DNA from 2 places in the Paenibacillus sp. Z6-24 genome. Region 2 is predicted to be linked to the other one. Evidence: riboswitches for the same ligand, from Rfam matches in the RefSeq annotation. Region 2 holds a riboswitch; the other holds the start of a gene.
What was found. A riboswitch is a leader RNA that binds a small molecule or an ion and turns the genes downstream of it on or off. The one in region 2 is predicted to bind S-adenosylmethionine.
Positions count from the first base shown of each region.

Region 1: it holds a riboswitch for S-adenosylmethionine, as region 2 does, so the genes downstream of both, M1D61_RS04620 (methionine ABC transporter ATP-binding protein) here and metA (homoserine O-acetyltransferase MetA) in region 2, are expected to answer to the same signal.

Region 1 is NZ_CP096398.1:1,021,644-1,026,072, reverse strand. It holds gene M1D61_RS04630 (MetQ/NlpA family ABC transporter substrate-binding protein) at 1-597, opposite strand, end outside; gene M1D61_RS04625 (methionine ABC transporter permease) at 691-1,359, opposite strand; gene M1D61_RS04620 (methionine ABC transporter ATP-binding protein) at 1,365-2,381, opposite strand; SAM riboswitch class I at 2,519-2,674, opposite strand; gene M1D61_RS04615 (hypothetical protein) at 2,691-3,065, shown strand; gene M1D61_RS04610 (COX15/CtaA family protein) at 3,473-4,429, opposite strand, start outside.
Region 2 is NZ_CP096398.1:3,614,208-3,618,636, reverse strand. It holds gene M1D61_RS15670 (HAD-IA family hydrolase) at 1-1,156, shown strand, start outside; gene corA (magnesium/cobalt transporter CorA) at 1,289-2,224, opposite strand; SAM riboswitch class I at 2,634-2,770, shown strand; gene metA (homoserine O-acetyltransferase MetA) at 2,915-3,856, shown strand; gene M1D61_RS15655 (PLP-dependent transferase) at 4,007-4,429, shown strand, end outside.

The sequences.
Region 1 (4,429 bases), 2.5 Mb from region 2:
CAGCTGACGAGTCAGCATTGCTGCATCCATCGGTATGAATTTCAGGTTTTTCGGGTTAGCTGTAATATCTTTTACATCCGAAGTGATCTTCGTTTTGTCTTTCAGTTCAATCAGTCCGTTATTCGCCAGCAGGATCAGTGCACGTGCGCCGTTGGATACTTCGTTCGGGATGGCGATACTTGCGCCGTCAGGAAGCTGATCCAGGGAAGTGTACTTTTTGGAATATCCGCCGAATGGCTCGATGTGTACGCCTTGTACAGTTACCAGGTTCATGCCGCGGGATTTGTTTTGCTCATCCAGGTAAGGCTTGGTCTGGAAGTAGTTGGCATCCAGTTTGCTATCGTTCAGCTGTACGTTCGGCTGGATATAATCCGTGAATTCGACCACTTCCAGGTTGATGCCTTCTTTGGCCAGAGCCGGTTTGAGGTGGTTAAGGATCTCGGCGTGTGGAACAGCGGTTGCGCCGACACGAAGTGTTACTTCTTTGCTGCCTTCAGCTGCTCCGGATTGTGCGGAATCTCCAGTTGTTTTGCTGCCGCAAGCTGCGACAACAGCGATCAGCATGATGCTGATCAGAGCGAGTGCCCATTTTTTCATAGTATGTTTGCCCCTTTATGATAGTTTGGTTGATCTATTGGTGATATGGAATTCGGAGGAACCGATTCAGGCAGCGCCTGTACCTGTTCTTTCCTATCTCCGTGAGAAATAAATGACCAGACGGTCGCCGATCATCTGCAGTACCTGCACAATGACGACCATCAGCACAACCGCCACCAGCATGACGGCTGTCTCATAGCGGTAATATCCATAGTTAATTGCCAGCGTTCCCAGTCCACCGGCGCCGACCATACCGGCCATTGCCGTATTGGAGACGAGTGCCACGACCGTAACGGTCAGACCGGCAATCAGTCCAGGCATCGCTTCCCGGATCAATACCCGGCTGATAACCTGCCATACGGAAGCGCCCATCGCATGAGCGGCTTCGATCACGCCGCGATCCACTTCACGCAGCGCCGTCTCCACCAGTCTGGCAAAGAACGGCGCAGCTGCGATAACGAGCGGCGGGATCGTTCCTTTGACACCAATCGTCGTACCGACCAGCTTATCCGTCAGCGGCAGCAGTGCCACGATCAGGATAATGAACGGTACCGACCGCAGAATGTTCACAATCACCGACAGTACCGTGTATACGACGCGTACGACAGGTGATGTGGAACGGGCCGACATAAACAGGATGACTCCCAGCGGCAGTCCCAGAATAAGGGTGAACAATGCCGAAGCGCCGAGCATGGCGAGTGTATCCTTGGTAGCTGTACCAAACTCTGTCCAGTCTACCTGTGTAAAATCAAGTGCTCCCACGTCCATTACTCGATCACCTCCACATCCAGGCCTTCGCCGGTCAATATTTCAATCGTACGGCGGATCAGCGCCTCTTCCCCTTCAAAACGAACAATAAGCTGTCCGTAAGGGACATTTTTCAGTGTGGAGATAGTACCCTGGATAATGGCAAAATCCACGCCTGTCTGACGCACGGTCTGCGATAGAATGGACTGATACGTCTTGTCACCCAGGAACGAAATCTTCACGGCCAGTGAGGAAGACGCATGCGGTGCATCCAGCGCGATATCAAGCAGTTCGGCATGGGTGTACTCCCGGTTGATAAAGTCGCGGGTCACAGCATGCTGCGGCTTCAGGAACACTTCGGCCACAGGACCTTTTTCCACAATTCCTCCCTGATGAATAACGGCTACACGGTCACAAATGCTCTGAATAACGTGCATTTCGTGTGTAATCAGTACAATCGTCAGGTTGAAGCGGCGGTTGATATCCAGCAGCAGCTTCAGAATGGAGTCGGTTGTCTGCGGATCGAGTGCAGATGTTGCTTCATCGCAGAGCAGCACATCCGGATCACTTGCCAGCGCACGAGCGATACCGACACGCTGCTTCTGTCCACCGGACAGCTGGGCCGGATATTTGCGTGCATGAGCTTCCAGACCAACCAGCGCCAGCAGTTCTTCCACTTTGGCACGAACATTCTTTTCCGGTGTCTTGACGAGACGCAGCGGGAAAGCGATGTTGTCATAGACCGTAGCCGAGGACAGCAGGTTAAAGTGCTGAAAAATCATACCGATCTTGCGGCGGCGGGATTGCAGCGCGGATTTGCTGAGACGGGTCAGGTCCACTCCATCGATCCATACCCGTCCGGAAGTCGGGCGTTCCAATAAATTAATACATCGTATAAGCGTACTCTTACCAGCACCCGAATGGCCGATAACGCCGAAAATCTCGCCGCGTTCGATCGAGAGATTCAGCTCGGACAAGGCAGGGGTTACATTTTTGCCTTTGCCATAGGTTTTGGTCAAATTCTCCAGTTGAATCAAGCTTCAGATCCTCCTCCTTGTAGCTTGCTCGGTTACGAGCCTTTATACTGTCATTCAGTAATTTTTCTTCAAGCGACCGCTTTATACACAAAAAGAGCCCTTTGCAGAAAAGGGCTCTCTATCATCTAGATATTGCCTTCTCATCTGCCAAAATCGCAGGATGCTGTAAAATATGCATCTGCCATTTTGAAGGATTTAGCACCATGTCATTTGGAAAATAAGACCTTAACGGTCATTTCCAAATCGGCTGCCGGGTTTCATCGGGCCAGTCCCTCCACCACTCTCGATAAGAAAATATGAAAACGTCGAATGAAAATCTTTACTCAGTATATTGAAGATCACATCGTTTGTAAAGCAAAAATATATGGAATTTCGATGAATTCAGCAAAATTTCATCAAATACTACGTAAAGTTAATCAGAATACTTGGGATTCGTCAAAAGTTACATATTCCGGTGCTGAAATAGAAGGCTGGTCGCCGGTAAACAGGCTTGGTAGAGATTGGGAGGAAGCTTTCCTTTTCAAAAGGTGGAAGTGGCCTCTTACTCTTTTTCGTCTGAAAAGGGGGATTATGTTAGATCTTTTTCTTGGGCTGGCAGAGTCGGTGAATCGTTATGCAAAGAAAATTCATTTTCATTGGTGGGTATTTGTGAGAGCGTCTCTTGTTGTGACGAGCGGTGTATAGTTCGATGTATAGTTCATCCGCTTCGAGAAGAGATTCTACCATTCCCTCCGGTTAAGAATGGAGATCTTGAATAACCGCTTGCAGCAGTCGATCTCCATTCTTAAATGTCGGTCATTGGTAGAATTCTCTTCTCTCCGCTTAGTGCAAGGTGAAATTGTTGCGTGGTCCAGGAAGAAAAAGTAATCTTACTGCTCTTACTGCTCTTACTGCTCTTACTGCTCTATTGTGATGTACTCTGTTCAATGCAAATAAAAAAGCCGTCCGGTGATGAAGGACGGCTTTGGTACGGTGATCTGTAATCTACAGTTAGACTGCGCTGCTAATAATACATGTGAGACAGTGCAGCTTGTCTATTGTTCATGCATCTAAATAGGAAGCGACAGATCAATGACGCAATTATAAATCAATTAATGTAAAGTACCTGTCTTCTGGTCCGCGGTACTTGTGCCTTCTCCCCAGGCATTCGGGGCCAGGCGGCCGTAGGAGCCGCGGCTGAGCTGCCATACGCGCAGGCTCATGTAGCAGAGGATGCCGAACAGGAACTGAATGATCAGCGTATGCGACATGGTGGCGAAGAAGTAGACTTCCGGTGTATCCATTGTAAAGATGTTAATTGCTCCGCTGACAAATTGCAGCAGGATGAACAGTACAGCCAGGATTCCCATTTTGCGGATACCCGGGTTGTGCGGATGGCGACGGTAGGCGTAGTGGCCGAGAATGGCAATTACGATGACGAGTGCCACAGCCGCGACGCGGTGCAGGAAAGCTACCGCTACGCCGCCGGACAGTTCAGGGACAAGTGCTCCGTTACAGAGCGGGAAGCCCGAACAGCCGCCGCGTGAATCAGTATGCGTCACAAAAGCACCGGTATACACAACGATGTAGGTAAAGATCGTAGCGAACCAGGTCAGATTGCGGAACCCTTTGCTAACCGGAGGCTCGTCGGCAATATCGTGAATGATCTGCCGCAGATGCAGCCGGCGGGTGCTGAACGCGAGCAGCGACGAGCTGGCAAACGCGATCATCGAGAAACCGAAGTGCAGTGCCATAACGGCAGACGATTGGGAAAATACGACTGCAAATGCGCCCATGATTGCCTGCAGAATGACAAAGAACAGAGTAAATGAAGCGTACACGCGCAGCTCTTTGTTTCTATTGAAAAACATGAATCCAATAAAGGAAAACAGTGCCGTAAGTCCGGCAAATCCGCTGACTGCACGGTGTGAATATTCAATCAATGAAGCGATCGTATACGCCGGGATAAATTTGCCGTGACACAGCGGCCACTGTGCTCCACAGCCCATACCGGAACCCGTCTTGGTCACAACCAGGCCGCCCATCGTCGCCAGGAACATGGCGAGACA
Region 2 (4,429 bases):
GGCAGGCAGCTGGCTGACGATTGTCGGCGGTTTTGCCGGGATGCGCCAGTATGCCGGACGGCTTCATTTTGAACCAAAACTGCCGCCGGGCTGGACACGCTACAGCTTCCGCGTACAGTTCCAGAAACGCCTGCTGGAGATTACCATAGAAGGTAATCTGACGACCTATCGGTTGATTCGCGGCGAGCCGCTCATTATTGAGCATTACGGACATGAGCGGCTCGTGGCCCTGACCCAGCCCCTTGTGATCAAAAACCGTGCCCTTCAGGCAGTTATTTTCGGTTTGGAAGGTGTGCTGATGCCGATGCCGGAGAAGCAGGATATTTATTTTGGCGGTACACCTGCCAATTCCCTGGAATATATACCAGAACCGCTGCCGACGGTAGAACACGAGGAGAATGGGGTGCTGGGCAGTGCCGGTAGTCCATCTTCAGAAGGTAACGGCAAACCGGAGTCCGAGGCAGTAGAGGGGGACTCCCAGTCGACATCCGACAACGAAGCGGACACCAGTACGGGTACGGAAGCCGCGGGTACTTCTGCTGCGACTTCAGAGGAACAGGCATCCGTCAATATGGATGCCGAACCATCAGACAAGCAGGACAAACAGCCTGCTGTGCAGAACGAATCTGCGCACAAACCATCTGCCGAAACGGCAGATATACAAGGTGATGATGGTGAGGACAGCGCCATGGATGCCAAGCCGCAGGCAGAATGGGATCCAAGCGTGCTGAGCAACCCGCTGTCGCATGAATATATTTATCGTGAATACCTGATGCCTGGGGTGGTGGAACTGCTGCAGCAGCTCAAGGAACAGAATGTGACGATCCTGCTTGCAACGGATCGTCCGGATGCGCGGGAGATTATGGAGCGTCTTGGTATTGATGGTTTCTTTGCTTCCATCATTCAGGCACAGGATATCGAACATCCAAAGCCTGATCCGGAAGTATTCGTACTCGCTGCCGAGTCCGTCAATATCCATCCATATCATTGCATGGTAATCGAGGATTCGGCTGACTGTCTGCGCTCGGTTCGGGAAGTGGGCATGAAGACGATTGGTGTCAGTATCCAGCACGTCATTGACCATGCGCATTTCACCGTCGCCAGCCTGACTCACCTGAATGCCGAGACGATGGAGAGATGGATGGAGATTCCATAATCGGTCATGCCGCATTCGTTTTTGCGAATGCATCGTGCGACGCTGGCTATAGCTGCAATGTAATCATAATGTAACGACAAAAAAGCTGTCCTGCTTTCCGTTAACCGACGGAGCAGGACAGCTTTATTCATTTCAGATCCAGTCTTTTTTGCGGAAAGTGAAGAACATGGTCAGACCGAGAATGATCATGATGCCGATCACCATCGGATAACCGAAGTGCCATTTCAGCTCCGGCATGTATTCAAAGTTCATTCCGTATATACCGGTAATCACCGTCAGCGGCATGAATATGGTCGTAATCGCTGTAAACACACGCATAATTTCATTCGCCCGATTGGCGATACTGGACTGATAGGCTTCTCGCAAGTTGCCCATCAGATCGCGGAAGGTGTCAAACATCTCGGATACTTTGACCGCATTCTCGTAGACGTCACTGAAGTATTTTTGCAGCTGATCGTCGATCAGACGCAGGTCTTTTTTGTTAAGCGTGTTAATGACCTCACGCTGTGGACCCAATACACGCTTAAGCCAGAGAATCTCGCCGCGCAGACCGATAATTTCATTCAGATGCGATTTTTTGGTGTTCATCAGGATATGTTCTTCCAGACGATCGATCTGATCCTCGATCCGGTCACCGACGGTAAAGTAGTTATCCACCACCAGATCGACCAGCAGATACATAAACTTATCCGGACGGCTGACTTCCTCTTCCCACAAAATCGGTTTGAGTGTCCGCAGTTCACTGATTTTCTGCCGGGTCACCGTAATAATAAAATGACGTCCCAGGAAGATGTTCAAAGCGCGCAGGAAAATCTCTTCATCATCGAAACGGATGCTGTTAACCACGATAAAGTAATGACTCTCGTAGATTTCAATTTTTGGACGCTGCTCTTCATCGCCCATCATGTCCTCGACCGCCAGATCATGCAGCATAAACAGCGGTTGAAGCAGGATTAGGTCATCAAGACCGGCGTCAATCCAGTAAAATCCTTCGTCAGGAGCCACCAGCGCTTCGTTAATATCTTCAATGAGTGTAAAGTTACCAGCATTCACGTGCCGAATTTTCATATTCCTCTACTCCTTTTTTGGTTAAAGTGAGCAGGAAAATACACGGCAATCATACATACTTATTTAAAGCTTCGCTGTATATGAAAAAATGCATTTTCAAAAATGGCGCGCTCCTCCGGTATCGTATTGTCGTTCATTTCCTGCAGTTGTGACTTCCTGTACTGCCAGCTCGGCCTCGGGTCGCCTTCCATCTTGAAATTCACCTCTTTGGATTCAAATACTTTTATGAAAAACATGAAAATACGTCAAATACTTGTTAAGTATACCGTGGGGACAGCAGGCTTTCAAGCTTTAAAAACAATCGAGCCTGATAACTTATTTATCGGACCAATTCACCCTTGACGATAGATACAAAATTAGTATAAATTATGATATAAGTAATTCGGCTTAACACAATTGAATAAAGCGAATCTTATCAAGAGCAGGTGGAGGGACTAGCCCTATGAAGCCCGGCAACCGGCGGTCATATACCGTACGGTGCTAATTCTAGCAGAGATACAGGTACATCCTACGATGAAGTATCTGGTATCTGCTGACAGATGAGAGAGGCGCTTATAGACGTGAACTCTACGGATATGACCTTTCTCAGTGTGCAAGACAGAGAAAGGTCTTTTTGCGTATATGGCGCTGATTTCTCAATCCTGCACCTACCCCCATACTACTTACACTGATCCCAAGGAGTGAATCAACATGCCGATCAAAATCCCTGACAGCCTGCCCGCCAAGGAAGTACTGGCTGGAGAAAATATTTTTGTGATGGATGAATCCCATGCGTACCATCAGGATATTCGTCCGCTTAAAATAGCGCTGCTCAATCTGATGCCGACCAAGGAGACGACCGAGACCCAGCTGCTGCGTCTGCTCGGGAACAGTCCGCTGCAGGTAGACATCTATCTGCTGCATACCGAATCCCATACTTCCAAAAATACATCTGCCGAGTACCTGAACACCTTTTACAAAACGTTCCAGGAAGTGAAGCATCTGCGCTTTGACGGATTGATCGTTACCGGTGCACCGGTAGAGACACTGGACTTTGAAGATGTGAATTACTGGGAAGAGATTCAGGAGATCTTCGATTGGAGCAAGACCAACGTCACTTCGACGATGCATATCTGTTGGGCCTCGCAGGCAGGATTGTATCACCATTTCGGTATTCCCAAAGTGGATTTGCCGGAGAAATGTTTTGGCGTATTCCCGCATACGCTCAACAAGACTAATGTCAAACTGCTGCGCGGATTCGACGAGTTATACTATGCGCCGCATTCCCGTCATACCGAAGTGCGGCATGAAGATATCGCCAAAGTCGAAGAGCTGGAGATTCTGTCCGAATCCGAAGAGGCCGGTGTATACATCGTAGCGACGCGCGACGGCAAGCAGATCTTTGTCACCGGTCATTCCGAATACGATCCGCTGTCCCTGAAATGGGAATATGACCGTGATATCGCCAGAGGCATGGATATCGCCGTTCCGAAAAATTATTATCCGAATGATGATCCAACCCGTACTCCGCCGTCCACCTGGCGTGCACATGCCAATCTGCTGTTTGCCAACTGGCTGAATTATTATGTGTACCAGGAGACTCCATATGATCTGGGCAACGAGAAGGCGCAAGTAGGACAGTATTCCATTTAACGCTGACCTGTTTCTACGAATGAAAGATATAACCTTTTGGAAATGTTAACTCAATTGGACTTTCCGCATCATATACATTCCTGGGAACTCCAATAACCAATCGCAGTACAGTTATTCATGGCTCATATACCCCAGAGGAGGAAATTACGAATGACGGACCATAATGCAAAGGATTCATCCCTTAATATTGAAAGCCGATTGGCACAGATCGGCTCTGTACAGGAGCCGGTAACCGGAGCGATCAACTTCCCCATTTATCAATCTACCGCTTTCCGTCATCCGGCACTCGGCAAGAGTACAGGCTTTGACTATATCCGTACGACCAATCCGACGCGGGCGGTACTGGAACAGGCAGCTGCCGAGCTGGAGTCAGGTGATGCCGGATTTGCCTGTAGTTCCGGTATGGCCGCCTTGCAGACTATTTTCTCCCTGTTCGGACAGGGCGATCATCTGATTGTCTCGCTGGATCTGTATGGCGGAACGTATCGTCTGCTGGAGCGCATTCTGTCCAAGTTCGGCATTACCGCCTCTTACGTGGATACCAATGATCTGGAAGCCATGGACAAAATCCGT